Regions from separate parts of the Kribbella sp. NBC_00889 genome, predicted to be linked through region 1. Evidence: riboswitches for the same ligand, from Rfam matches in the RefSeq annotation. Region 1 holds a riboswitch; each other region holds the start of a gene.
The links. Region 1 has a riboswitch for ZMP and ZTP ahead of OG817_RS17020 (glycine hydroxymethyltransferase). Riboswitches for the same ligand answer to the same signal wherever they lie in the genome.
Positions count from the first base shown of each region.

Region 2: linked by a shared signal. The riboswitch ahead of OG817_RS06125 (5-aminoimidazole-4-carboxamide ribonucleotide transformylase) and the one ahead of OG817_RS17020 (glycine hydroxymethyltransferase) in region 1 are both predicted to bind ZMP and ZTP.
Region 3: linked by a shared signal. The riboswitch ahead of folP (dihydropteroate synthase) and the one ahead of OG817_RS17020 (glycine hydroxymethyltransferase) in region 1 are both predicted to bind ZMP and ZTP.
Region 4: linked by a shared signal. The riboswitch ahead of OG817_RS14130 (bifunctional 5,10-methylenetetrahydrofolate dehydrogenase/5,10-methenyltetrahydrofolate cyclohydrolase) and the one ahead of OG817_RS17020 (glycine hydroxymethyltransferase) in region 1 are both predicted to bind ZMP and ZTP.

Region 1 is NZ_CP108783.1:3,490,641-3,494,455, forward strand. Features, by position in the region: gene OG817_RS17010 (YhjD/YihY/BrkB family envelope integrity protein) at 1-401, opposite strand, end outside; gene OG817_RS17015 (acyl-CoA dehydrogenase family protein) at 420-2,045, shown strand; ZMP/ZTP riboswitch at 2,072-2,153, shown strand; gene OG817_RS17020 (glycine hydroxymethyltransferase) at 2,182-3,630, shown strand; gene OG817_RS17025 (MFS transporter) at 3,684-3,815, opposite strand, start outside.
Region 2 is NZ_CP108783.1:1,258,270-1,262,084, reverse strand. Features, by position in the region: gene ilvD (dihydroxy-acid dehydratase) at 1-173, opposite strand, end outside; gene OG817_RS06130 (hypothetical protein) at 233-1,222, opposite strand; ZMP/ZTP riboswitch at 1,261-1,345, shown strand; gene OG817_RS06125 (5-aminoimidazole-4-carboxamide ribonucleotide transformylase) at 1,373-2,284, shown strand; gene OG817_RS06120 (MMPL family transporter) at 2,290-3,815, opposite strand, start outside.
Region 3 is NZ_CP108783.1:1,184,821-1,188,635, reverse strand. Features, by position in the region: gene OG817_RS05855 (S8 family serine peptidase) at 1-1,234, shown strand, start outside; gene OG817_RS05850 (NUDIX hydrolase) at 1,292-1,684, opposite strand; gene folP (dihydropteroate synthase) at 1,663-2,484, opposite strand; ZMP/ZTP riboswitch at 2,528-2,617, opposite strand; gene OG817_RS05840 (winged helix-turn-helix domain-containing protein) at 2,632-3,180, opposite strand; partial or broken gene OG817_RS05835 (glycosyl hydrolase family 18 protein) at 3,482-3,781, opposite strand.
Region 4 is NZ_CP108783.1:2,913,603-2,917,417, forward strand. Features, by position in the region: gene OG817_RS14125 (beta-N-acetylglucosaminidase domain-containing protein) at 1-1,365, shown strand, start outside; ZMP/ZTP riboswitch at 1,366-1,455, shown strand; gene OG817_RS14130 (bifunctional 5,10-methylenetetrahydrofolate dehydrogenase/5,10-methenyltetrahydrofolate cyclohydrolase) at 1,485-2,327, shown strand; gene OG817_RS14135 (phytanoyl-CoA dioxygenase family protein) at 2,350-3,225, opposite strand; gene OG817_RS14140 (helix-turn-helix domain-containing protein) at 3,327-3,815, shown strand, end outside.

The DNA.
Region 1 (3,815 bases):
CGGCTGCCGGACCACAGCGCGAGCACGAAACCGATCGAGATGACGTCCGGCCGGCCGCCGTTCAGGACCTGGTCCAGGGTCGGCACGATCACACCCTGGACGGAGTCGGCGGTCAGCGCCCGGGCGGCCAGTTCGACGATCTGCGCCTTGATGTCGTCGATCGTCTCGACCTCGAAGTACTTGCCGGCGATGTAACCGAGACTTCCGGCCAGCCCGAAAATCAGCGGCGGCAGCGAGAGGATCGCGAAGAACGCCCCCTCCGCCGCGAGACCGGTGACCCGGTAGCGCAGACAGACACCGATGGTCTGGGTGAGCAGCTTCCAGGTCGTCGCGGGGATTTTGCGGACCCATGCCAATGAGAGGGAGCTCCCACCCGCGGGTCTTGCCCCTGAACGTGCCATACCGCTTACCGTACTGACATGGCGGACCCATTCGCGGTAACGAATCAGGCTCCCCCACTCCAGGGGGTGAACTTCTTCACCCGGGACACAGCCCTCGGTGACGCTCTGCGTCCGTACGCCGACCTCGCGGACGATCCCGGGCTGACCCGGATCGGCGAGCTCGCGGGCTCCGAAGAGGCCCTCGCTCAGGCACTCCCGGCGAACCAGAACCCACCGGTCCTGCGCACGCACGACCGGTACGGGAACCGCATCGACGAGGTCGAGTTCCACCCGTCCTGGCACTGGCTGATGGAGCGCGCCGTCGGCTTCGGGCTGCAGGCCGCGCCGTGGACGAGCGACCGGCCCTCCCCGCACCTGACCCGCGCGGCCGGCTTCTACGTCTGGTCCCAGGTCGAGCCCGGCCACGGCTGCCCGATCTCGATGACGTACGCCGCCGTCCCCGCCCTCAGGGCGGACGAACGGCTCGCCAAGGAGTGGGTCCCACAGCTGGCTTCGCGCCAGTACGACGTACGCCGGTTGCCTGCGGCCACCAAGAGCGGCGTCCTCGCGGGGATGGGGATGACCGAGAAGCAGGGCGGCTCGGACGTCCGGGCGAACCTGACCACCGCGACGCCGGCCGGTGGCGACGGTGAATATCAGCTGAACGGGCACAAGTGGTTCTGCTCGGCGCCACAGGTCGACGTCTTCCTGGTACTGGCGCAGGCGCCGGACGGACTGAGCTGCTTCGTCGTCCCGCGCGTGCTTGCCGACGGCAACCGGAACGCGTTTGCCCTGCAGCGGCTGAAGGACAAGCTCGGGAACCGGTCGAACGCGTCCAGCGAGGTCGAGTTCCACGGCACGGTCGGCTACCGCCTCGGCGATGAGGGCGCCGGGGTCCGCACGATCATCGAGATGGTGGCCGCGACCCGGCTGGACTGCGTCCTCGGCTCGGCCGCTCTCCAACGGCGCGCGCTGGTGGAGGCGCTCTGGCACACCCGCCATCGTTCGGCGTTCGGTGATCTGCTCGCCGACAAGCCCGCGATGCAGAACGTGCTGGCCGACCTGGCGCTGGAGAGTGAGGCTGCGACAGCGCTCGCGATGCGGCTTGCGGCGGCGGTCGACGCGTCGACCGACGGCAACGAGCAGGAGGCCGCGTTCCGGCGGATCGGGCTGCCGCTGGCGAAGTTCTGGGTGAGTAAGCGGACGCCGTTCATGGCCGCCGAGGCCCTGGAGTGTCTCGGCGGGAACGGGTTCGTCGAGGAGTCCGGGATGCCTCTGTTGTTCCGGGAGTCCCCGCTGAACTCGATCTGGGAAGGGTCGGGGAACGTGAACGCACTCGACGTACTGCGAGCCCTCAGAAGGCCCGAGTCGCTCGAGGCGTGGTTGCTGGAGGTCGGCGCAGCGCGGGGTGCGGACGAGCGCCTGGACACGGCGGTCAACGACGTACTGCAAGCGCTTGCTGACGTCGAGGGCGCGGAGGCGGGCGCCCGCCGGTTGGCGGCGAGGATGGCGCTCTGCCTGCAGGCGTCCCTGGTCGTCCGGCACTCCACACCCGCGGTCGCGGACGCCTTCGTCGCGTCCCGGCTGGCGAACGACTGGGGTGGAGTCTTCGGCACCCTCCCGCGGACCACGCCGTTCGGCCTGATCACCGACCGCAGCCTCTGACTCTGAGCCGCGGCAGCACGATAGGGTGGCCGCGTCGCGACTGGCGCGCTGAGGTGGAGAACCACCGGGGAGCGAAGACTGTCGGCACCGTGCGCCTGGGTGCCCACGACCCACTGCAACCGCAGGAGAGACAACGATGACTCAACCCTTCGACGCCGCCGCCGCGTCGGCCGCGTACAACAACGCGCTCCAGGTGATCGCCGCGGTGGAACCCACCATCGCCGGCGCGATCAAGGCCGAACTGGCCGACCAGCGTTCCTCGCTGAAGCTGATCGCGAGCGAGAACTACGCCTCCCCCGCCACCTTGCTGACGATGGGCAACTGGCTCTCGGACAAGTACGCCGAGGGCACCATCGGGCACCGTTTCTACGCGGGCTGCCAGAACATCGACACCGTCGAGCAGGCCGCGGCCGACCACGCCACGGCGCTGTTCAACGCCCCGCATGCCTACGTCCAGCCGCACTCTGGCATCGACGCGAACCTGGTCGCCTTCTGGGCGATCCTGGCCCAGCGGATCGAGTCCCCGGCGCTGGCCGAGGCGGGCGCGAAGCACGTCAACGACCTGTCCGAGGAGGACTGGTCCAAGCTCCGCCGGGCGTTCGGTGACCAGAAGATGCTCGGTATGTCGCTGGACGCGGGCGGCCACCTGACCCACGGCTTCCGGCCGAACATCTCCGGCAAGATGTTCCACCAGAGCTCTTACGGCACCGATCCGGAGACCGGGCTGCTCGACTACGACGAGGTCGCCCGCAAGGCGCGGGAGTTCAAGCCGCTGATCCTGATCGCCGGCTACTCGGCGTACCCGCGGAAGGTGAACTTCGCGAAGATGCGCGAGATCGCCGACGAGGTCGGCGCGACGCTGATGGTCGACATGGCGCACTTCGCCGGCCTGGTCGCGGGCAAGGTCTTCACCGACGACTTCGACCCGATCCCGCACGCGCACGTCACCACGACGACCACGCACAAGTCGCTGCGCGGCCCGCGCGGCGGCATGGTGCTGTGCCAGCCGGAGTACGCCGACGCCGTCGACCGCGGCTGCCCGATGGTTCTGGGTGGCCCGCTCGGCCAGACGATGGCGGCCAAGGCGGTCGCGCTGGCCGAGGCCCGGCAGCCGTCGTTCCAGGAGTACGCGCAGGCCGTCGCCGACAACGCGGTCGTGCTCGCGGAGGGCCTGATGAAGCGTGGCGTCAAGCTCGTCACCGATGGCACCGAGAACCACCTGGCTCTGCTCGACGTCTCGTCGTACGGGATCACCGGGCGGCAGGCCGAGTCGGCACTGCTCGACGCGGGCATCGTGACCAACCGGAACGCCGTACCGCGCGACCCGAACGGCGCCTGGTACACCTCAGGCGTCCGGATCGGTACGCCGGCACTGACTACGCGCGGCTTCGGGGCCGACGAGTTCGACCGGGTCGCCGAGTTGATGGTCGACGTACTGTCTTCGACGACGCCGACGACAACGGCCGCCGGTGCACCGTCCAAGGCGAAGTACGTGCTGGCCGACGGCGTCGCCGACAAGGTCAAGGCCGCCTCGGCCGAGATGCTCGACAAGCACCCGCTGTACCCGGGCCTCGAGCTCAACTGACGTCATCGCGCGGCGCCTGCTCTCCCCTCGGGAGCAGGCGCCGCGCTGCTCTGTCAGGCGTCCTGCTTGATGCCCATCAGCGCCTCCTGCGAGGCCTTGGTGGCCTGCTTCGGCATCAGTACGGCGGCCAGTACGGCGCCCACGACCGCGATGCCGGCCGAGACCCACATGGTCGTGTTGAGGCT
Region 2 (3,815 bases), 2.2 Mb from region 1:
AGCCGGTCCAGGGACAGGTTGCACGGGGTGATCTCGTTCCAGCTCGACGCGACTCCGACCTGTGGCTTGGCCCAGTCGTCGTCACCCATCCCGACCGCGCGAAGCATCCCGCGCGATGCGGTCGCCTCCAGCCCGTCGGTCACCGTCCGGCTCCGTGGCTTCACATCGACCATGCCGGTCACTCTATTCCTCGTAAATCAACAACGCTGCCCTCGTCCGGCCGCGCCGGGTCTCAGGACATCTGGTGTGCCACCGCGGTGGCGAAGGCGGTGAGGGGGTCGGGGGCGTTGGTGTAGCCCCAGGGCAGGCTCTCGATCCGGCCTGTGGTCAGGGCGGCGTGCTCCATTGCCGCTGCCTTCGCGCCGACCGCCTTCAACGCGAACGCCATCGCCCCGTGGGCGGAGATGTCCTCCGGCTGTTGCTCGCGTCCGGGGGTCCACCATTTGTCCCGGGCGGCCAGCAGTTCCTCCCGCCGGTTCGAGACCTCGTGCGTCAGGCGGGCGCCGCGCTGCAGCCGGGAGAGCTCGCTGTCGCCGAGTACGTCGACCCACACCTCGTTGATTACCTGTGCGGCGACGGCACACAGGGCGCTACCCGGCTGTGCGTTCGCCACCACCTGATGACCGAAGTGCACGAGCTCGGCCAGCTCCAGGCCCGACCACTTCGGGGCCAGCACCTGCACCCGTCCGCTGTGCGCGGCGTAGCTGTCGGGATGCCGGTCCACCGCGGACCGAAAGACCTTGTCCTTCACCTCCATCGACGACTGCGGTCCAACCGTCACCCACTGCAGCACCTCCCACGGGGCCGCATCGTCGGGCGCTGCATCGATTGCATGATTCAGTACTGCGCCCGCGGTCCCGAGGACGTCGTGGAAGGACGCGAACTGCTGCTCGGAGACGTACTTCGCGAGACTCCCGCTCCGCACTTCCCAGGCCTCGAACACCAACGTCTGCCCAAGCCACAGCAGCAGATCCGCATCCCCGGGCAATGCCTCCAGCCGCAACTCCAACTGCTCACTGTGCCCGACCGCTGCCTGCCCCAGCCCCACCACCCGCACCGACCGCAGCCCGGTATTCACCGGCGTCGCCTTCAGCAACGCCATCCCCGTCGACAGATCCCCCGCACGCACAGCGGCGTACGCCCGATCGAGCTCGGGATCGGCCCACGCCTGATCAAGCCGAAGCCTGGAGACATCCACGGCCTTGCGAGAGAAGATCCCCATGCTCGGATCGTACGTGTGCGGGTTGCTCGAATAGACTGCCGAACGATCGCGACTGGCGAGGGTGGAGTACCACCGGGGAGCGGTCGGCCGGTAAGCAAGGCGTCGTCCGCCTGGGCGCCTCCGATGTGTTTCGATCTCGGAGGTCGCTGGATGCGTTATGGAATGAACCCACACCAGTCCGCCACGATGACCCCGGTGTCCGGTCGGGCGCCGTTCACAGTCGTCAGCGGGAGTCCGTCGTACATCAATGTCTTGGATGCGCTCACCGGTTGGCAGCTCGTGCGGGAGGCAGCTGGGGCGTTCGGGGTGGTCGCGGCGGCGTCGTACAAGCACGTCTCCCCTGCCGGTGCCGCGCTGGCGGACTCGGTGAGTGCCGCATATGTGCGCGCCCGTGATGCCGATCCGAAGTCGTCGTACGGCGATTTCGTTGCGGTGTCGCATCCGATTGATGCCGAGCTTGCGCGCGTGCTCAAGCGGGTCGTGAGCGACGGGATCATTGCGCCCGGGTACGACGAGGGCGTCCTCGGAGTGTTGGCCGGGAAGAAGCGTGGGACCTTTCTCGTCCTCGAAGCCGATGCGTCCTTCGAGCCTCCGGAGCACGAGGTGCGCGAGGTGTACGGGCTACGGCTGACGCAGCAGCGGGACGACCTGCCGTTGACTCGTGAGCTGCTGGATCCGGGCGTGCCGGATGCAGCAGCCCGAGACTTGTTGCTCGGGATGATCGTGGCGCGGAACACGCAGTCGAACACGGTCGCGATGGTGAAGGACGGTACGACGATCGGCATCGGCGCCGGCCAGCAGTCACGAGTCGACTGCGTCCGACTGGCCGGCGAGAAGGCAGACGAGTGGTGGTCCCGCCGCTCGTCCGAGCCGCCGACCGGCGTCGCGATGGTCTCCGACGGCGCCATCCCCTTCGTCGACAACATCGACGAAGCCCACCGCCACGGCGTAGCCCACATCGCCGAACCCGGCGGCTCGATCCGCTCCGACGAGGTCGCCGAGGCGTGCGCTGCCCGCGGAATCACCCTGTCACGAACCGGCGTACGCCTCTTCCGCCACTGAGCAGGTCAGGAGACGGGTTCGACCTTGGGGGTTTCTTGGGGGGTTGGTGGGGGTGGGGCGGGCGGGCCGCCTTCCAGTTGGATGTCGGGGACGATGCGGTCGAGCCATCGGGGTAGCCACCAGGCGCGGTCGCCGAGGAGTGTCATGACGGACGGGACCAAGACCATCCGGACGATGCTGGCGTCGATCAGTACGGCGACTGCCATGCCGACCGCGAGCATCTTGACCGTCGGGTCGTCGTCGAGGACGAAGCTGAGGAAGACCACGATCATGATCGCGGCCGCCGTGGTGATGACCCGGGCCGTCGCGCCGATCCCGATCGCCACGGCACGGTGGCTGTCCTTGGTCGCGATCCACGCCTCGTGCACCCGGGACAGCAGGAAGACTTCGTAGTCCATCGACAACCCGAACACGATCGCGAACATCAACATCGGTACGAACGACGGGATCGGCACCTTCTCGTCGATCCCGACCAACGAGGATCCCCAGCCCCATTGGAACACCGCGACGATCACGCCGTACGCGGCTCCGACCGACAGCAGGTTGAGGATCGCGGCCTTGATCCCGATCAGGAGCGATCGGAACGCGACTGTGAGCAGCAGGAACGCCAGCAGCACCACAGCCCCGATCAGCCACAGCATCCGCCCGGACACCTTCTCGGTGAAGTCAACGTACCCGGCAGTGGTGCCGACGACGAAGGTGGGCTCTTTCTGCCCGGCGAGTACGTCGTCCCGGATCCGGTTGACCAGGTCCTCGGTCTCCGCCGCGGACGGCGACGTGGTCGGGATGACGTTGATGATCGCCGTCGTACCGGAGCTGTTCAGGCTCGGCGGCTGTACGGCGGCCACGCCGGACGTCTTCTGCAGCGTCGACGCGAGACCGTTCAGCAAGGTCTGCTTGTCGGTGGAGCTCTCGGACGGGAGCTGTACGACGACCGTCAGCGGACCGTTGGCACCCGGGCCGAAGCCTTGGGCCACCAGGTCGTACGCCTTCCGGCTCGAGTCCTGCGCCGGATCCGTGCCGGCGTCGAGCTGGCCGAGGTTCATCGACAGCAGCGGGATCGCCAGGACGAGTAGCACCAGCGTGGCGACGATGCCGTACGGCCACGGCCGGTCGCTGACCTTGCGTCCCCAGCGCGCGAAGGCGCTCTGCTCGTGTTTGAGGTCGCGCCGCTCGCGCTCCTCGGCACGGTGTTCGGCCACGGCCACCTCGTCCTCGAGGCCGGCCTCGAGCTCCTGTTCCTCGACCAGGTGGTGCCGGTCCTTGCGGTTCAGTACCAGGAACTTCGCCAGACCGAGCATGGCCGGGATGAGTGTCAGGGCAGCCAGCACAGTGACCGCGACCACGATGGCCGACGACAGACCGAGTGCGCCGACGAACGGCACGCCGGACACGTACAGGCCGAGAATCGCGATGACGACCGTCCCACCGGCGACCAGGATGGCCGCACCGGAGGTCGACTCGGTCCGGCCGACGGACTCCTCGACGCCTTGGCCGTCGTCGAGTTGTTCGCGATGGCGGGACACCATGA
Region 3 (3,815 bases), 2.3 Mb from region 1:
TAGCGTCTCGTCCGCGAACAGCTATGTGTACGACCCGGCGACGCTGGCGTGGACCGCCATCGCTCCGCTGCCGGCTGCTCGCAACGCCATCACCGTCGGCGTCGTGGGTGGCAAGATCATTGCCAGCTCCGGCTGGGGCGCCGCTGGTCCGGACCCGGCGACCTGGGCGTACGACCCGGCCGCCAACGCCTGGAGCGCGCTCGCCGCGAACCCGGCGCCCCGGGCCGCGGCAGGTCAGGCGGTCCTCGACGGCAAGCTGTACGCCGTTGGCGGCTGCACGACCTCGGCCTGTCTCCCGATGAGCAACACGGTGGTCCGCTACGACGCGGCCGCCAACAGCTGGGAGACGCTGGCGAACTACCCGAAGTCGGTCGCGTTCGCATCCTGTGGCGCCATCGACGGCATGCTGTACTGCGCCGGCGGTAACGACGGCGTGAACTCGCTGAAGTCGGCCTACGTCTACGACCCGGGTGCGAACTCGTGGACCGCGATCGCGGACGCTCCGGCCGACCACTGGGCGGCGTCGTACGCCGTCGCCAGCGGAAAGCTGCTGGTCGTCGGCGGTGTCCAGGCCGGTGCCGTCACCAACGCCGGGTTCGCCTATGACCCGGCGGCCGACAGCTGGTCCGCCCTGCCGAACTCCAACCTGCCGCGGTACCGCGGTGGCGCGGCTTGCGGCTTCTACAAGATCGGTGGCTCGTCCGGTGGCTTCACCGCCACGGTGGACAGCGAGGCCCTGCCGGGTCTCGAGGGCTGCTCGGAGTCGTCGGCGGACGTGAGCTGGATGTCCATCGACAAGACCGAGGCGACGCTGGCTCCCGGCCAGTCGACCACCGTCAAGGTCACGCTCGACGCGAACGTCGACCAGCCCGGCACGTACAGCGGGCAGGTCACGATCGGCGAGAACACCCCCTACTCCGTTCCCGCGGTGGACGTGACGATGAACGTCACCCCGCCGACGACCTGGAGCAAGCTGCAGGGCACCGTCACGGGCGTCAGCTCGTCCGGGGCCAGCGCGCCGCTCCCGGGGGCGATCGTGGAGGTGGACTCGTGGGCGCAGTCCTACACCTTCATCACCGACAAGGACGGCAACTACGCCTACTGGCTGGACCGTCGCAACAACCCGCTCACGCTGATCGCCGCGAAGGACGGCTACAAGCCCCAGACCCGAACCGCCCGGCTCCTCGCCGGTGAACCGATCACCGAGGACTTCGCCCTGAAGTCCATCAAGTAGCAGTGACGTAGTCGGAGCCGGCCCCACTCGGATCTTCCGGGTGGGGCCGGTCCCTTTTCACAACCGCGAGAAGACCTCCCCGAAGAACTCCCGGTCGCCCGCGAAGATCGGCTGCAACGCGAGGAACTGTGCGGGAGTGACCCAGCGGGTCTCGCCCACCTCTCGCGGATCCGCCGTCACCTCGCCGGGTGATGCCGCCGCGGTCCACCAGTGGAGCAGGTAGTCGCCTCCGGCGGTGGTCGACTCCCAGACCTTGGCGAGTGGGGTGACCGCCAGGCCGACCTCCTCCCGGACCTCGCGGACGAGGGCTTGCTGCTGGCTCTCGCCGGGTTCGAGGGTCCCGCTGAGAGGCGCCCAGTATCCGGGCATGCGCGCCTCCGGGCCCCGGCGGATGACGAGTACTCGGTCGGCTTGTCGCAGTACGGCGACTATCGCTTCGTGCTGAGGCATTCGGCGCCATTCGTCAGAGTGGTGTGGACGATGAGTGCGGTGGAGAGGGCGGCCGGGTCGTGGGTGCGGATGTAGTCCGCGCCCTGGGTGGTGGCGTGGAGCTCGGCGGCGAGGGTGGCGGGGCCGACGTCGGACAGGGCCGTGTTCGTGAGCGTGCGCAGGAAGGACTTGCGGGACGGGGAGACGAGGACGGGGAGGTTGTAGCGGCTCTTGAGGCGGCTGAGGTTGGCCAGGACGGTGAGCGACGGTTCCGGAGTACTGCCCAGGAAGTAGCCGAGGCCGGGGTCCAGGATCAGGCGGTCGCGGGTGATGCCGGCCGACTCGAGGGCGGTGACGCGGGCGTCGAAGAATCGCTCGATGGCCGGCCAGATCGTCTGTGGCTCGGTACGAACCCTGGTGGCCGGACCGAGGTGCTGGACCGAGTGCATCACCACCAGCCGGCAGGTCAGGGCGGCCAGTTCGTCGTACCGACGTGGGTCCGGGAAGCCTTGGATGTCGTTCAGGTACGTCGCTCCGTGCTCGGCGGCGTACCGCTGCGTCGCCGGATGGTAGGAGTCGACGGCCAGCGGTAGATCGCCCAGAGCATCCAGCACTGGAGCCAGCCGGGCGATCTCCTGCTCGGGCGTCACCTTGGCGGCATCCGGGTGGCTGGACGCCGGGCCGAGTTCGATGATGTCGGCGCCGCCGGCGTGCAACCGGCGCGCATGGGCGATCGCGTTGTCCGCCGCAAGGTAGCGACCGCCGTCGGAGAACGAGTCCTCGGTGATGTTGACGATGCCGACCAGCAACGGTCGATCCATGACCCGATTCATGACCCGATTCATGACATGGCCTCCCGGTCGATCCAGAAGCCCAGGCGCTCGGCGTTCGTCATCCAGACGAGATCGCTCCCCGGTGGTTCGCCCACCTCATGCGCCAGTCACGACCCGGCGCAAACGCTACCTCAGTTACGCCGTCGGGAGCAGGTGGAAGCCGACGCCGCGGACCGCGTGGATGGTGACGGTGGCGCCGAGGTTGGCGAGCTTCTGGCGGAGCCGCTTCACCACGGAGTGGATGTGCGACCCGTGGCCGAGGTGCTCGTTGCCCCAGACGGCGTGGTGCAGGTGCTGGTACGTCCAGACCCGGCCGGGCTCCTCCACCAGGCAGTGCAGGAAGTCGTGCTCGAGCCGGGTCAGGGGGACCTCGCGGTCCTTCCACCGCACCACCCGGCGATCGACGTCCAGGTACAGCTCCTCCTCCAGCACCGGCTCGGGTTCAGGGGTGGGCACTGCCATGATCTGGGCATGCTGCTCGGCGATGGGCAGCACGGTCGGGGTCAGCACGACCGGTCCGGCCGACGACGTCACCCCGGTCAGCGCGAGGAACGTACGAGCCTGCTCGGCACTCGATACCAGCAACAACGCGTCCGCCCCACCCAGCAACCGTGCGAGCTGCACCCGCTCGGCCGTGGACGTGGCCACACCGATGATCAACGACGAATCCGACGGCCTCTCCATGCGCGCCCCTCCCCTGTCGACCCCGACCCGCACTAAGTACGGTTTACGGCGGGAAGTAAGTCAAGGGATTCCCTGCGCGGGGGCCTGGCACAAATGCGAACTGTCCAAGACAGGACAGGACCACTGAACCGAAGAACCGCCGGCCGGCCCAGGACGGTGGGCGCGGCCGGCGGTCGGGTCGGCGGTTCAGGTGGTGTCAGCCGATCGACTTCACCGCGGTGATCAGCGTCCCGTCGGAGGTGTCACCGGACAGCTCCCAGAAGAAGGCACCGCCCAGTCCCTGGGTGTTCGCGTACGACATCTTGCCGCGGATCGTGTCGGGGGTGTCGTACCCCCACCACTGCCCGTTGCAGAACGCGTACGCCGTTCCGCCGACGGTCCCGGTCGACGGGCACCGGGTCGAGATCAGCTTGTAGTCCTCGATCCCGGCCTCGTACTTGCCCGGCGCCGCACCGGTAGCGGCGCCACCCGGAGCAGCCTGCGTGACGCCGGTCCATCCGCGGCCGTAGAACCCGACGCCGAGCAGCAGCTTCGACGCAGGGATGCCCTTCGCCTTCAGCTTCTGGATCGCCGCGTCGCTGTAGAAGCCGGGGGGCGGAATCCCGGAGTACGACGTGAGCGGCGCGCGGTGGCGA
Region 4 (3,815 bases), 580 kb from region 1:
GAAGGCTTCTACGGTACGCCGTGGTCGCACGCCGACCGGCTCGACCATCTGGACTACCTCGGCACGCACCGGATGAACACCTACGAGTACGCGCCGAAGGACGACCCGTACCACCGCGAGCAGTGGCGCGACCCGTACCCGGCCGACAAGCTGGCCGAGCTCGGCGAGCTGGTCGAGCGCGCGGTGCGGAACAAGGTCGACTTCACCTTCGCGCTGTCACCCGGCCTGTCGATCCGCTACACCGACGACAGCGACTTCCAGGCACTGATCGCCAAGTTCGAGGCCCTGTACGCGCTGGGTGCGCGCGCGTTCAACGTCGCCCTGGACGACATCGAGTACGAGAAGTGGCACGGCGCCGAGGACGAGGAGAAGTACGGCGCCGGCGGTGGCGGAGCCGGGCGCGCGCAGAGCGAGTTGCTGAACCGGATCCAGCGCGAGTGGGTCGCGACCAAGCCGGACCTCGCCCCGCTGCAGATGGTCCCGACCGAGTACTACAACGTCGACGAGACGCCGTACAAGCAGGCGCTACGGGAACAGCTGGACAGCGCGGTGGTCGTGCACTGGACCGGTATCGGCGTCGTACCGGAGACGATCACGGGCGCACAAGCGGCCGAGGCGAAGGCCGTGTTCGGGCACGACATCCTGATCTGGGACAACTACCCGGTCAACGACTACGCGGCCGCCCGGATCCTGCTCGCGGCCTACAGCGGTCGCGAGCCTGGCCTGGCCGACCTGGTCGTCGGCGTGATCTCGAACCCGATGAACCAGGCCGGGGCCAGCAAGATCGCGCTCTACTCGTTCGCCGAGTTCGGCTGGAACCCGGCGACGTACGACGAGCAGGCCTCGTGGCACCGCGCGCTCGCCGAGCGGGCCGGGGGAGACGCCGAGACGATCGCGGCGCTGGAGGTCTTCGCCGACCTCACCACCTATGACGGCCGGCTGCACCTGGTGAACGCGCCGGTCCTGGCCGCGCAGACCGCCGCGTTCTGGAAGACCTGGAAGACGGGCGACCTGGCCGGGGCCATCGCGCAGCTCGAGCCGTACCTCGAGGCGATCGAGAACGCTCCGGCCCGGATCCGCGCCGGGGTGTCCGACCCGTCGTTCGCCGACGAGGCCGGAGCCTGGCTCGATGCGACCTTCCTCTGGGCGCAAGCACTCCGCGAGTCCCTCCGGCACCTCGAAGCAGTGGCCGAAGGCAACAGCTCGGACGCCGCCACGACCCGGGACCAGATCGACCACCTGGTCACCCAGGCCAAGACGATCCGCGACACCCGGCTGCCACACTCCAAGACTCATCCCCAACTCGGTGACCCTGTCATCGAGACCTTCCTGACCGAGGCGACGGAGGGCGGCCGGGTATCCTGAGCGGTGGACCGCGACTGGCGCTGAGGTGGACGACCACCGGGGAACGGTCCGCCGGAGGATCCGGCCGAGCCGCGCGCCTGGGCACTTGACCTGTTGTCGACGCCCAAGGAGCGCGCGCTATGACTGCCACTTTGATGACCGGTACCGACGTTGCCGCCGAGATCGTGGCGAAGACGGCCGACCGGGCCCGTGCACTGCAGGAGCGGACCGGGGTCCAGGCGTGCCTGGCCACCGTGCTGGTCGGTGACGACCCCGCGTCGGCGACGTACGTGCGGATGAAGCAGAACCGGTCGAAGAAGGCGGGCATCGGGTCGCTCAGCGTGGTATTGCCCGCGGAGACAACGACCGAGGAGCTGGTCGCTGAGCTGACCAAGCTGTCCCAGGACGCGGCGGTGCACGGGATCCTGCTGCAGCACCCGGTGCCTGCGCAGATCGATGAGCGGGCCGCGTTCGAGGCGATCGACCCTGCCAAGGACGTCGACGGTGTGACCACGCGGTCGTTCGGTGCGATGGCGTTCGGTGAACCCGGCTTCCGGTCCGCGACGCCCGGCGGGATCATGCGCCTGCTCGAGGCGTACGACGTACCGATCGCCGGGGCGCACGCGGTCGTGATCGGCCGCAGCCCGATTCTCGGCAAGCCGGCCGGGATGTTGCTGCTGGCATCGAACGCGACCGTCACCTACACGCACTCCCGAACCACCGACCTGCCCGCGATCGTCCGGACCGCGGACATCGTGGTGGCCGCGGTCGGCCGGCCGAACTTCGTCCAGGGCGACTGGCTCAAGCCCGGCGCCGTCGTCGTCGACGCCGGCTACAACGAGGGCAACGTCGGGGACGTCGACTTCGCCGCCGCGGCCGAGGTCGCGAGCCTGATCACACCGGTCCCCGGCGGGGTCGGCCCGATGACGATCGCCCTGCTCCTGGAGCAGGCCGTCGACGCCGCCGAGGCACAGACCCGCTAGGGCACGGCTCTAGAGACGTGCCCTAGCGGTCGCAGCCGCCGTCCTTGTCGGCGCGGGAATGCGGGCGGGCGATGTCGTCGATGCCCTTGTAGGCGTACGGGTCGGTTCCGGCCACCATCACGATGTCGCGGTAGTCGTGCTTGCCGACATGGACGCCGGCCGGCACCGTCTGCCACGGCAGCAGCGACTCCGCGCTCATGTAGTGGTTGGCGAGGGCCCGGCGGAGTCCGCGCCGCGTGGTGTTCGGCAGTGATCGGTGCAGCAGGTAGCCGTTGAAGATCACCGCCGAACCCGCCGGCACCTCGACCGGTACTGCGTCGTCGTCGGTGTAGGGGAAGTCGAACAACTCCACCGTGCAGTCGAAGCGGAGATCGTCCTGCTCCCGATCGGGATAGATGACACCGCGCCGGTGCGAGCCCGGAAGCACCCAGAGGCAGCCGTTCTCCACGGTGGCGTCGTCGAGCGCGATCCACACCGCGGTCAGCGAGCGGTCCCTGGTCGGGATGAAGAACTCGTCCTGGTGCCAGGCCTGGCCCGGCTTGCCCTCGGACTTGATGAACAGCATCGACTGCATCGCCTTCACGTTCGGCCCGATCAGCGCGGTCAGTGCGGTCACCACGCGCGGTGCGCGCAACGCGGTCAGCGCCACCTCGGACACCTTGTGGGGCTGGTGAATGCACAGGTACTTGCGCACGACGTCCTCGCCCGGCTCCGTGCTCGGGCTGCCTTCGACGGCTCCGAGGTCGCCGCGGCACAGGTGCTCGGCCGCTGTGTGGAGCGCGGCGACCTGGTCGGGTGGAAGGGCCTGATCGAGGACCACGAAGCCGTCGCGCCGGAACGACTCGATCAACTCGTCGGTGACCTCGGTGAACCTGCGTACGGCGGTGACAGGCTGCATTGGGGCGCTCCATCCGGCCTGGGGTTGGCGATGACCGGCTTCACAATCTCAGAGCACGACCGGACGGCCAATGTCGCCGGCGCGCGCTCTACTATCTGTTCGTGACATCGCGACCACCGGTGATCAGCGTGAACTCCGTGGTCCAGGTCGCGGACTATGCGCCCGGGGCAACGTACGGTCCGCGCTGGTTGCCGAACTTCGAATTGCTCTGGCTCCTGCACGGTTCGGCGCTCTGGCGGACCGAGCTGTACGACGACGCCGGGGTCCATCAGGCGACGGTGGAGGAGGAGTTGCGCCCCGGAACGGTGGCGTTGGCCCGGCGCGGCGACCGGGACTCCTATATCTGGGACTGTGATCACTGGTCCCGGCACGCCTACGTGCACTTCCAGATCGAGGACTTCGGCGGACTCGGCGCTGCGTCGAGTTGGCCCTCGGTGCGATCGAGATCCGATCCGGGGCTGCTCGACGAACTGTGCACCTATCTACTGGACCTGACCGGCGTGCCGGAGTCGGATCCGGGACACAGCGACCGGCTCGTGGCGACGATGCTGGAGGTCTTCGTCAGTGCTCCGGTCGGCCCGTCGCGTGAC